DNA from 3 places in the Mesorhizobium sp. M6A.T.Cr.TU.016.01.1.1 genome. Region 1 is predicted to be linked to each of the others. Evidence: predicted binding sites of a transcription regulator. Region 1 holds the regulator's gene; each other region holds the start of a gene.
The links. Region 1 encodes LexA, which represses DNA repair genes until DNA is damaged. Its sites were predicted from a motif close to TGTTCNNNNTGTGTTCNG; they were not measured.

Region 1 (4,173 bases):
GCCTGAATTCCTCACCGATGCGCGCAGTGCCGTGACATTGCCCGCCTTGCGCAAGGATTTTCTGTTCGAGCCTTATCAGGTGTTCGAAGCCCGTGCGTGGGGCGCTGACGCCATCCTGATCATCATGGCGAGCGTCGATGACGCCGTGGCCAGGGAGCTCGAAATGACGGCTTTCGAGCTCGGCATGGACGCGCTGGTCGAGGTGCATGACGAAGCCGAGACGGAACGCGCGCTGAAACTGTCGTCACGGCTGATCGGCATCAACAACCGCAACCTCCGGACGTTCGAAACCAGTCTCGATACTTCGGAGCGGCTCGCGACGATGGTGCCGGCCGACCGCCTGCTGGTCAGCGAGAGCGGTATTTTCTCGCACGAAGATTGCCGCAGGCTGGAAAAAAGCGACATCGGCACCTTCCTCGTCGGCGAGAGCCTGATGCGGCAACAGGACGTGGCCGCCGCAACGCACCTGCTTTTGACGGGTAAGGCGCCGGCTCATGCATCGGCCCGAAAATCGGAATCGATTTTCGGAGAGCACGATGCATAAATCCAAAGTGTTAGAGCATGCTATGTGCGTCCAAACGGACGCACGTCGTTCTAAGGCCGTCTGACGATGACGGCTGCCCTCACCCATCTTGGCGCGAAAGGCGAAGCCAATATGGTCGATGTCGGCGACAAGGCGGAAACGACCCGCACGGCGATCGCCGAAGGTCTTGTCTCGATGCGGCCAGAAACGCTGAAGATGATCCTCGACGGCGATGCCAAGAAAGGCGACGTGCTGGGCACGGCGCGCATCGCCGGCATCATGGCGGCCAAGAGGACGCATGAGCTGATCCCGCTCTGTCACCCGCTGCTGTTGACCAAGATATCCGTCGACATCGAACCGGACGCGACGCTGCCTGGCCTGAAGGTCACGGCGCTGGCCCGCGTCACCGGCAAGACCGGCGTCGAGATGGAGGCGCTGACCGCCGTCTCGGTCGCTTGCCTGACCATCTACGACATGGCTAAGGCGGTCGACCGCGCCATGGTGATCTCCGGCATCAGGCTGGTGGAAAAGACCGGCGGCAAATCCGGCGTCTACAAAGTAAGCGCCCAAGGGGCAGGCCAATAATGGCGCTGCTTCCGGTTGCCGACGCGCTCGAGCGCCTGCTTGAAGATGCTGCGCCCTTGCAAGCTGAAAGCCTCACCCTGATGGACGCCGCCGACCGGATACTGGCGGACCCGCTCACGGCGCTCCGCACCCAGCCGCCCTTCAACGCGTCCGCCATGGACGGCTATGCCGTGCGGGCCGAGGATGTCGCCTCCGCGCCGGCAACACTTGCGGTGATCGGCATGGCGCCGGCCGGACGCGGCTTTGCCGGAACAGTCGGCCCGGCGCAGGCCGTGCGCATCTTCACCGGCGCGCCGCTTCCCGCAGGCGCTGACACCATCGTCATCCAGGAGAATGTCCGCGACCTCGGCGGCGGCAGCATCGAAGTGACCGCGTCGACGGTTGAAGGCCGCAACATCCGCCGCCTCGGGCTCGATTTCTCGAAGGGCGACGTTCTGCTGGAGAAAGGCCGCCTGCTTGATCCGGCGGCGTTGTCGCTGGCGGCGTCGGCCAACCATCCGCAGGTCAGCGTGGTGAAACGGCCGCTGGTCGCCATCATCGCCACCGGCGACGAATTGCTGCCGCCAGGCAGCGACCTTGGCCCGGACCAGATCATCTCGTCCAACGCCTATGGCGTCGCTGCCGCGGCCCGCTCGGTCGGCGCCAGCGCGCTCGACCTCGGCATCGCCCCCGACCGCAAAGAGGCGATTGCCGCGCTGGTGAAAAAGGCGGTTAACGCAGGGGCTGACGTCATCGTCACGCTGGGCGGCGCCTCGGTCGGCGACCACGACCTCGTCCACGACGTGCTGACCGGCGAAGGCATGACGCTCGATTTCTGGAAGATCGCCATGCGGCCCGGCAAGCCGCTGATGTTCGGTCGGCTGGGCGACATCCGCTGCATCGGCCTGCCCGGCAATCCGGTGGCGAGCCTAGTCTGCACGCAGCTCTTCCTGAAGCCGCTGCTTGCGCGGCTTGGCGGACGCGCCTACCGGCAGGACATGCGTCAGGCGCGGCTCGGTGCCGCCATGGCGGCCAACGATATCAGGCAGGACTATGTACGCGCCGTGGTGAAGGAAGACGCGGGCACGCTCAAGGCGACGCCGTTCGGCATCCAGGATTCCTCGATGCTCAGAATGCTGGCCGACGCCAACGGGCTGATCGTGCGCGAGCCATTCGCTCCCCCCGCCGCGACAGGTGCCGCCTGCACCGTGCTGATGCTACGCTGAACAAAACGTCAACACATTCATTAAACTTTAAACAGTTGCGGAACACAACTGGAACAGATAGTGTTTGTTCTGGGTTTGTTTTTCTGATTCTGTTGGGGGTCGCGATGCTGACACGCAAACAACATGAGCTGCTGATGTTCATCCACGAGCGGCTGAAGGAAAGCGGCATTCCGCCCTCGTTTGACGAGATGAAGGAAGCGCTCGATCTCGCGTCCAAATCGGGAATCCATCGGCTGATCACGGCGCTGGAGGAGCGCGGCTTCATTCGCCGGCTGCCCAACCGCGCCCGCGCGCTGGAAGTGCTGCGCTTGCCCGATTCGATCGCGCCCGGCCTCAATGCGGCGCGCAAATTCTCGCCGAGCGTCATTCAGGGCAGCCTTGGGCAGGGCAGCCTCGGCCGACAGATCAAGCCGGCGCCGTCACGCATGCCTGCGGCCGGCAATGACGACGACGTCGTTGCCACCGTCTCCATTCCGGTGATGGGCCGCATCGCTGCCGGTGTGCCGATCGATGCCATCCAGCACCAGACGCATTCGATCTCGGTGCCACCGGACATGATCACAGGCGGCGCGCACTACGCGCTGGAGGTCAAGGGTGATTCGATGATCGAGGCCGGCATCTTCGACGGCGACACGGTCATCATTCGCAACGCCGACACCGCCCAGCCTGGCGAGATCATTGTCGCCCTGGTCGACGAGGAGGAAGCGACGCTGAAGCGGTTCCGCCGCAAAGGCGCCTCGATCGCCCTGGAAGCCGCCAACCCGGCCTATGAGACGCGCATCTTCGGGCCGGACCGGGTCAAGGTGCAAGGCAAGCTCGTCGGATTGATCCGACGTTACTGAACGGCAGCTTTCTTGGGTTTCTCAGGCTTACGGTATGGCGGCAGGCCCCTAGCCTCGCGAGAAAATCTCCGCTGCTCATGCCAAGGCCTATATGGCTGTTTGACGGCAAAACGGATTTCTGCGCGCGTCGTCGCCGATAGCGGATCGAAAAAGACGGCGGCACTGCCCATGCGAGCGAGCTGCCGTTTGGTCACGACGAGGACCAGCGGGTTGCGGCAGGGATTATAATAGGCCGTGGCATCGTCGATGACGATCAAGTCCGCAAAGGCACAGGCTGGCCGCGCGATTTTGCGGTCGTCGGCGAGCGCGATGATCGCGCCGGACGGATGCCGGGCGAGGCACAGGCCGGCAGTGCAATAGAAAGGCGCTCCCGGCGGCAGGTCGGCCGGGTCGGCGATGTCGAACCGCACGTCTCCTTTTTCGAACGTCTCCGGCTCGACAATGGTCGCTGAAGTCAGCGCATGTTTCCAGTTGTCGGTGGTGAATTCGTTCGAGCGCACCCGGTTGACGGCAAGTTCGCCGCCGCCGATCGGCAGCGCCACCAGATGCGCATCCTCCGAGATCAGCACGTCGGGGGTTCGCGTCTCGGAAATCGTCAGCAGGCCGGCAAGCGCAAAGGGAAGTGCCGCAAGCCGCAACCATGTCGTCGCCATCGTGGCGATGACCAGGGCGACCGTCACCAGCAGAACCGACTGCAACGAAATCAGCCCGACTGCATCGACCGGCGAACGTTCGGAGATCCATCCCGATATTGCAATCATGGCCGTCAGCCCCTTGCCCATCATGTAGAGGAAAGGTCCGTCGAAGCCGAAAGGCATTGCCAAGGCGCTGACGACCGCCAGGAACATGACGACCGTGACGATCGGCATGACGGCCAGATTGGCAAACAGACTGAGCGGCGAGACGCGCTGGAAGTGCCAGATGGCGAAGAGCGCGGTGGCGCTGCCGGCAATGATGGAGGTCATGGCGATGGTGCCTGTTCCAGCGACGAGCTTCCGCGTGACGAAAGCGGCCGGTG
Region 2 (4,173 bases), 1.7 Mb from region 1:
CACCGGTCCATGCACCTCGATCGCCGTTCGGTGGCGGACGGTGGCATAGCCCATATGAGCCTCGAAACCGTAATGCGCGTGATGGCTGCCGCAGCCGCACATCATGCGGTCGCGCATCACCTTGGCGACGATCGAGGCGGCAGCAATCGACTGCGAGCGCTGGTCGCCCTTGATCAGCGCTCTGCCTTCGCAGGGCAGCCCGGGTGGCACGTCGCGGCCGTCGGCGAGGGCCAGCTTTGGTTGCACTGACAGCCCGACCAAAGCGCGGCGCATCGCCTCGAGGCTGGCCTTGAGAATATTGCTGCCATCGATGCCTTCCGCGCTGACCGAGGCCATCGACACACCAAGAGCGGAGCCAAGAATTTTCAGGAACAGCGCCTCGCGCTGTAGATGGCCGAGGCGCTTGGAATCATCGAGGCCATCGGGAATGTTGGCGGGATCGAGCACCACCGCTGCCGCGACGACCGGCCCGGCGAGCGGGCCGCGGCCAGCCTCGTCCATTCCCGCCACCGGCCACAGGCCTTCGGCCATCGCCTTCGTCTCGAAGGAGAAATCGGGTCTCTCGACGATTTCGAAGAGAAGCGGAGAATCAGAGCGCGCGCGAGCCATGTTGCGGCGAGGTTCGCATTGGCTCCGATTCTCCGCAAGCCCCTCCGGGTCGGGCGGGGCACCGGACCTAGAGGGCACCGTCTGCAAGCCCGGGGACAAGACAGGCCGGACGGGATCTCTTTATGTGCCGCCGGCGCCGGCGGCACATGATGTCTTCACAGCAACATCAGTTGCTCGGTTGCCTTGGCCGCGACGACGAACTGATCGGTCCTGAGCGACCGCCGCTCGGCGTTGAGGCCAAGCCGTTTGGCGGCGATCTCGAAGCGCCGGCCGATCTGCCAGGCATAGGGACCGGCGCCTTTCATGCGCTTGCCCCAATCCGAATCGTAATCCTTGCCGTCGCGCATCGAACGGATCAGCGACATGACGTGACGGTAGCGGTCCGGATAATGGCGCAGCAGCCAATCCTTGAAAATCGGCGCGACCTCCAACGGCAGGCGCAGCACGACATAACCGGCCTCGCGCGCTCCTGCTGCACGTGCCGAATCGAGGATGCGTTCCATCTCCTGATCGGTCAGGCCAGGGATGATCGGAGCGACCATGACCGAGGTCGGAATGCCGGCATCCGAAAGCTGCCTGATCGCCTCAAGCCGCTTGGTCGGCGTCGACGCACGTGGCTCCATCGTTCTGGCCAACATCCGGTCCAATGTCGTCACCGACAGCGCCACCTTGGCCAGCCCGCGTTCGGCCATGCGCGACAGAATGTCGATGTCGCGCGTCACCAGCGCGGATTTGGTGACGATGCCGACCGGGTGGCCGCGCGCCTCCAGAACTTCGAGGATCTCGCGCATGATCCGGTACTGCTTCTCGATCGGCTGGTAGGGATCGGTGTTGGTGCCGATGGCAATGGTGCGCGGCTGATAGCCGTCCTTCGACAGTTCCTTGTCGAGCAGCCGCGCCGCATCCGGCTTGGCGAACAGCTTCGATTCGAAATCCAGCCCTGGCGACAGGCCCATGAAGCTGTGCGTCGGCCGGGCAAAGCAATAGACGCAGCCATGCTCGCAGCCGCGATAGGGGTTGATCGAGCGGTCGAAGGAAATGTCGGGCGACTCGTTACGGGTGATGATGGTGCGCGGCTTCTCGACCTGCACCTCGGTCTTGAAGGGCGGCAGCTCCTCCAGCGAATTCCAGCCATCGTCGAACACATGCCGGCTGACCGGCTCGAACCGGCCGGACGGGTTGATGCCGGCGGACCGGCCGCGATTGCGGTCGGGGCGGACGCGGACGCCACTCTGCTCGATCATTGCATTGGCCATCTCGGCTCTTCCGGCCCCGAAGGCGGCAATGTCGGCACGTACGATCTGTTCCATCTTCGCCCTCTCCCAGGGACTGTCGGCTGGCTGTCGATTCGCTCTGTTCATGAAAATAATCCTATTTTGCCGATGAGAACAAATCAAGAACTTTTTTATGACGCGACGCAAAAACTGGCGTCGCGTTCGGCTTTCCGCTATTCGGCTAACGATGCTCAGCGTTCTCATCCAGACCCTGAATGACGAAGAGAGACTTGCCCGCACGCTCGCCTCGCTGATCGGCGGCGCGGTCGAGGGCGTGGTGCGCGATGTCGTCGTCTGCGACGGCGGCTCGACCGACCAGACGCACCGCGTTGCTGAACATGCCGGCTGCCTTTTTGTGGCGAGCGGCGGCGTTGCTGCCGGTATCAGGCAGGCAAAGGGCGACTGGCTGCTGCTGCTGGAGCCGGGCGCGCGGCTGGCGGAAGGCTGGATCGACGAGGTGGCCGCCCACACGGCCAGGCAAACCATGCCGGCGCGGTTCTCGAGGGCGCGCGGCAGCCGCGTGCCGTTCCTGTCGCGGGTCTTTTCGGGAAACCGGGCACTGGCCGAAGGGCTGGTGATCAGCAAGCGTCAGGCCGCGGCCTTGTCGAAAAACGCCCGCAGCGCCGAAGCCATCGCGCGCGGCCTTGCGACCAAGCGGCTCGACGCCGAGATCTGGGTGGCGCCGGCGAAATGAGGGGCCTTCCTCTGCCGTAGCTTGCTGGGTTAGGCGGCGCGCAAGCCGTGGGCGGAAAGCGGCTTGGTGGAAGCCGTATTGCAGCTACCCTCCTGGGAGGAATGCATACGCTTGTCGCCGTGCGGGAAACTCGCGATACTTGGCAACATTTCGGGGAGATTGCAGATGAATGTATCTATTCGTTCGTATCGCCTTGCTGGCAGCAGCTTGGTCAGTGCCGGCGATCGCGTCGGCGCAGGAGTCGTCCCTTTGGTCAGTTTATGAGAACACGCTCAAATCGGCCAAGTACATCGATCTGACCCATGCCTTCGAGCCGGTGCAGCCTGTATGGCCGGGCTTCGCCAATGCCAAGTTCCAACCGACTGTCGCCGGTCGGGACATCGAGGGCTACGTCAAGGCCGGCGAAGAGTTCACTTACGACAAGCATGGGTTCGTCGCTACCGCCTACGAGCTGACGACGGACCAATATGGCACGCAACTCGATCCGCCCTCCCACTGGAACCCACTCGGTGCAACGATCAGCGACCTGCCGGCCACTTATGCCGTGCGGCCGCTCGTCGTGATCGACATCAGCGGCAAGGTGCAGACTGACGAAGGCTATCACCTTCAGATCGCCGACATCGAAGAGTGGGAAAAGGAGCACGGCCGCATACCGGAAGGTTCGGTCGTCTTCGTGCGTTCGGATTGGTACAAGAAATGGTCCGATGCCGCCCGCTTCAACCAGAAGCCGTTTCCAGGCGTCAGTTTGGACGCGCTGAAGTTCCTGCATCTGGAGCGGAAGATTCTGTTTCATGGCCATGAGCCGCTCGACACCGACACCACGCCCAATCTCGAAGGCGAACATTGGCTGCTTCACAACGATTTCACCCAGGCAGAAGGCGTTGCAAACCTCGACAAGGTGCCGGAGGCCGGGGCGTTGGTTACAATCGGCTTTGCCAAGCCGCTCGGCGGGTCAGGCGGATATGCGCGTTACATCGCTATTGCACCCGCCGATTGGACGGAGGGTGTTTCGGTCACCGAAGCGCCCGGTGCGCCGCTTTCCCGGCAAACCGCGCCGCTCAAGCGCGACGAGAACGGCGTCTTCCGCCCGACGCCCTGATCGCTGGCGATATCCGGGCGGCCGGGCCATGGCGCGTCCCATTTCACGCGATTGTCGCGCAAGTCGCGACAATCGGTTCAGACGTTCAGCCCCTCCGGCGCTCGCGAAAACGTGACTTTCCCGGCGATAGCCATCGTAATCGTTAGCGCTATCGTGGCGTGGCGCCAGTTCTGCCACGGGAGGCAGCCATGCTCCGCCTATCTGCCGCCGTTCTGCTGACCCTGGCTTTCTGGCCGCTCATCGCTTCGGCCCAGGAACAGCCGCCGCCGTCGAGATGCGTTGCGATCGCGCAAGCGCTGCCGTCGGCCACCTATGCCAGCTTCACAGCGCCAAAGGCGCAGACGCCTATGCTGGCCGAGGCCTTCGTCGACGGCGACGTTACGATCACCTATGCCGGCCATTCGACCTACATCATCGAGACACCCGCCGGCGTCAGGATCGCCACCGACTTTTCCGGCGTCTACGGCGCTGACCCGCTGCCGCGCGTGGTGACCATG
Region 3 (4,173 bases), 3.0 Mb from region 1:
GGACGTGCCGGTCAAACAGCGAACCCGAGACTTCGATGATCGGCTCCCTCGGGTTGGCACGCAAAGCAAAGATTGCATTCCGCTCGAATAGATCGAGCTGGTGGGGGTCGCGACCTTTAAAAGGTAGATCGGAGACGAACCGATATTTGACGGACCCGTCGTGAGCGCTGATGCGCTTGCCGAGTTCGATCGAGAGGGTTGCTGGAATAGGGATCGCACCTGGCACGTCCCGGTAGTTGTGCGTCGCGGTCACGGCGTCGTCTGCTTGCAGCACGCGTCCCACGACGTCGCTGCCGTAAAATCCGCGCATTTCGTCGATGATCCGGCTGATTTCGCTGGCTTGCGTGCGCAGCATCCGTTCCGATAGGTCTCGGAGGTCGAGCCAGGCTGCGACGGGCAGGCCTATAAGGCCGATGACCACTGCCGCCACCAGGAGCGGTCCCATGGTGCGCTGCTGACGCGCAATCTGTTCACCCAGTCCAGCCATTGTGCCAGCGCCCGGCAGTCACTAGTATCTGAACTATATCTCATTCCCGGCACGGTACCTAGCGTCAGTCTTGGCTCGATGAAAACACGCCAGCCCTGCAACGACGGACCGACCTTGGCGGTTGTGGCTAAGCCCCCACGTTCACAGCGGATTTCGCATACTGGCGCGCCCGGCCAACTGCGGACTGTTCTCACGCTTGGAGAAGGAATGCTCAAAGTCCGACCGATGGCGCCCGAGCCGGTTGCCAACGAGGACCATTTGTCGGCGCCCGAGATCGAGACCTGCGTCGAACACATCGAGGCACGGCTTGAAGACCGAGATGCCCGAGGTCACGCGACTGTTCGTCAAAGCCGCAGACCAGCGGAACCTGAGCCCGCCGGCTCAAGGCCATAGAGGCTGCGTCGGGACAAGCGCCGGACTAGAGGCCTGCCGTTGCAAGGTTCGCCTGCCGCGCTGCCGCATCGACTCGAATGTCGGAGTCGATTTCGGAAAGCATGATGTGTAGGTTCAAAGCATTACACCATACTATGTGTCCAAACGGGCGCACGTCGCTCAAGCATTGCCGAACGGATTTTGGGAGGAATGAAGATGAAAATCGACGGCGGGTGCCATTGCGGGGCCATCACCTACGAGGCCGAAGTCGATCCGGAAAAGACCAATATCTGCCACTGCATCGATTGCCAGCAACTGACTGGAACGGCGTTTCGGGTGACCGTGCCGGCGTCGGAGGATCATTACCGGATCACCAGGGGCACGCCGAAGATCTACATCAAGACCGGGTCGAGCGGCGCCAGGCGCGCCCAGGCTTTTTGCGGCGAGTGCGGTTCGCATCTCTATGCCACGTCGGTCGGTGACGGACCGAAAGTCTACGGCATCAGGGTAGGCACGGCGCGTCAGCGCGATGAACTGGTGCCGAGACGGCAGTTGTGGCATCGCTCGGCGCTACACTGGCTGCCGGACTTCGAAGGCACGACGATCGTCGAGGAGCAGTAGCCTCTCAGTCGTCGCCTTCGACGACCCTAAGTCTCAGATGACCGGTCTTGGAGTCGGCGACGCGCGCACCCGCTTCGACCTTCGCGCCGTGTGTGGTCTCGGCCGATCCGGCGTCGCCCTCCGTCGGCTGCGCGCCGAACTCCAGCGCCTCGATCTTCTGGCCGCGCTTGGTCACCTTCGACGTCGAGACGAGGATATCGTCGATATCCTTGGCCGACTGGCCGAAATGGCTCTGCAATTTGCGCACCCGCTCGTCGAGGCGCGAGACATCCTCCATCAGCCGGATCACCTCGCCCTGAATCAGATGCGCCTGCTCGCGCATGCGGGCGTCCTTGAGGATCGCCTGGATGACCTGGATCGACAACATCAGCAGCGACGGCGAGACGATGACGATGCGGGCGCGGTGCGCCTTGTGGACAATCCCCTCGAAATTCTCGTGGATCTCGGCAAACACCGATTCCGACGGCACGAACATGAAAGCGGTGTCCTGCGTCTCGCCCTGGATCAGGTATTTTTCTGATATATCGCGGACATGCACCTCGATGTCGCGTCGAAACGCTTGTGCGGCGACCTTCTGCAAATCGACGCCTTCGGCGGCACGGATGGCGTTCCAGGCTTCCAGCGGAAACTTGGCGTCTATGGCAAGCGCCGGCGCGCCGTTCGGCATCTTCACCAGGCAGTCGGGCCGGCTGCCGTTCGACAAGGTCGCCTGGAATTCGTAGGCCCCGTGCGGCAGGCCGTCGGCGACGATCGCCTCCATGCGCGACTGGCCGAAGGCGCCGCGCGTCTGCTTGTTGGAGAGGATCGCCTGGAGCTGAACGACCTGGCCGGCGAGCGACTGGATGTTGCCCTGCGCGATATCGATGACCGCCAGCCGTTCCTGCAGCTTGGCAAGGCTCTCATGCGTCGATTTCGTCTGCTCGGTCATGGTCTGGCCGAGGCGGCCGGTCATCGCGTCGAGGCGTTGGCCGATCGACTGTGTGAGTTCGGCCTGCCGCGCCCCGAACACTTCGGCGATGGCGCCCATGCGGCCCTGCATCTCGGCCTGGCTTTGCAGGATGCCGGCCATCCGCGCCTCGGCGTCGCGGGCGTGGTCGGCGGCTTCCGCAGCCGCCACTGCACGCGCCTTGGCCGACCGCCACAGCGCGACGACCAGCGCCACGAACAGGCCCAGAAACAGGATCGCGCCGAATGCCAATGCGTGGCCGAGCGTGATCGTGGTGGCGCCGAGCCGGGCGATTGGTTCGGACAGGATTGATGTCAGGTCGGTCATATGGACAGCATAGATGATTCTCCCTGACGGCACAGATCAAAACGTGAACGGCGCTTCAATTGCCCCGGTTGACGCTTTCCGTGCGACGTCTTAGGTGAGACGCCATGTCGATCAAGCCTCTCATCATTCTTCCCGATCCCGTCCTGCGCCAGGTTTCGAAACCGATCGAGCGCGTCGACGGCGCCTTGCGCAAGCTCGCCGACGACATGCTGGAGACCATGTACGATGCGCCGGGCATCGGCCTGGCGGCGATCCAGGTCGGCGAACCGTTGCGCATGCTGGTGATCGACCTCGCCAAGGAAGACGAGACGCCGGCGCCGCATGTCTTCATCAACCCCGAGGTTCTCGACAGCGCCGATCAGCGCTCGGTCTACGAGGAGGGTTGCCTGTCGATCCCGGATTACTATGCCGAGGTCGAGCGCCCCGCCGCCGTGCGTGTGAAATATCTCGATCGCGACGGCAAGCTGCAGGAGATCGAGGCCGAAGGGCTGATGGCGACCTGCCTGCAGCATGAGATAGATCATCTCAACGGCGTTCTGTTCATCGACCACATCTCGAAGCTGAAGCGCGACATGGTGGTCAAGAAGTTCAAGAAGCTCGCCAGGGACAAACCATCAGGCAGCAAGGCGCCGGGCAAGTTGGTGGGATAGGGCTCAAAAATGCCCCTGCGCGTCGTTTTCATGGGTACGCCCGAATTCTCGGTGCCGACGCTGCGGGCGATCGCGGAGGCCGGGCATGAGATAGAAGCCGTCTACACCCAGCCGCCGCGCGCCGCAGGTCGCCGCGGGCTGGAACTGACGCCATCGCCGGTGCAGCGCGAGGCGGAGCGGCTGGGCGTCGAGGTGCGGACGCCGGTGTCGCTGAAGAGCGAGGCCGAGCAGCAGGCGTTCCGCGCCTTGCGGGCCGACGTCGCCGTGGTCGTCGCCTATGGATTGCTGTTGCCCAAACCCATCCTCGAGGCGCCGCGGCTCGGTTGCCTCAATGGCCACGCGTCGCTGTTGCCGCGCTGGCGCGGCGCCGCACCCATCCAGCGCGCCGTCATGGCCGGCGATGCCGAGACAGGCATGATGGTGATGCGGATGGAGGAAGGTCTGGACACCGGTCCGGTGGCGATGATTGAAAAATGCGCCATCGGCCCCGATATGACGGCCGGCGACCTGCACGATCGGTTGATGCTCATTGGTGCCGCGCTGATGGCGGAAGCGCTGGCACGGCTGGAACGGGATGCCCTGACATTTACCACGCAGGCGACGGTGGGGGTGACCTACGCCAAAAAGATCGATAAAGCGGAGACGCGCGTGGACTGGACGCGGCCTGCTGGCGAAGTCCACGATCATATTCGCGGCCTGTCGCCCTTTCCCGGCGCATGGTGCGAGACCGAAATCGGCGGCCGCCTGGAACGGCTGAAACTGCTTCGCTC

Region 2: the regulator LexA is predicted to act here: its motif matches at 1,994-2,011, upstream of EJ075_RS03010 (PA0069 family radical SAM protein).
Region 3: the regulator LexA is predicted to act here: its motif matches at 2,786-2,803, upstream of EJ075_RS08765 (DNA recombination protein RmuC).

The regions. Positions count from the first base shown of each region.
Region 1 covers NZ_CP034452.1:5,694,680-5,698,852, reverse strand. The annotation lists gene trpC (indole-3-glycerol phosphate synthase TrpC) at 1-544, shown strand, start outside; gene moaC (cyclic pyranopterin monophosphate synthase MoaC) at 611-1,108, shown strand; gene glp (gephyrin-like molybdotransferase Glp) at 1,108-2,313, shown strand; gene lexA (transcriptional repressor LexA) at 2,418-3,155, shown strand; gene EJ075_RS27535 (ComEC/Rec2 family competence protein) at 3,149-4,173, opposite strand, start outside.
Region 2 covers NZ_CP034452.1:649,759-653,931, reverse strand. The annotation lists gene EJ075_RS03015 (ribonuclease HII) at 1-609, opposite strand, end outside; gene EJ075_RS03010 (PA0069 family radical SAM protein) at 765-1,919, opposite strand; gene EJ075_RS03005 (glycosyltransferase) at 2,071-2,577, shown strand; gene EJ075_RS03000 (cyclase family protein) at 2,747-3,676, shown strand; gene EJ075_RS02995 (MBL fold metallo-hydrolase) at 3,865-4,173, shown strand, end outside.
Region 3 covers NZ_CP034452.1:1,878,159-1,882,331, reverse strand. The annotation lists gene EJ075_RS08780 (adenylate/guanylate cyclase domain-containing protein) at 1-487, opposite strand, end outside; gene EJ075_RS33080 (hypothetical protein) at 629-820, opposite strand; gene EJ075_RS08770 (GFA family protein) at 1,076-1,480, shown strand; gene EJ075_RS08765 (DNA recombination protein RmuC) at 1,485-2,753, opposite strand; gene def (peptide deformylase) at 2,858-3,403, shown strand; gene fmt (methionyl-tRNA formyltransferase) at 3,413-4,173, shown strand, end outside.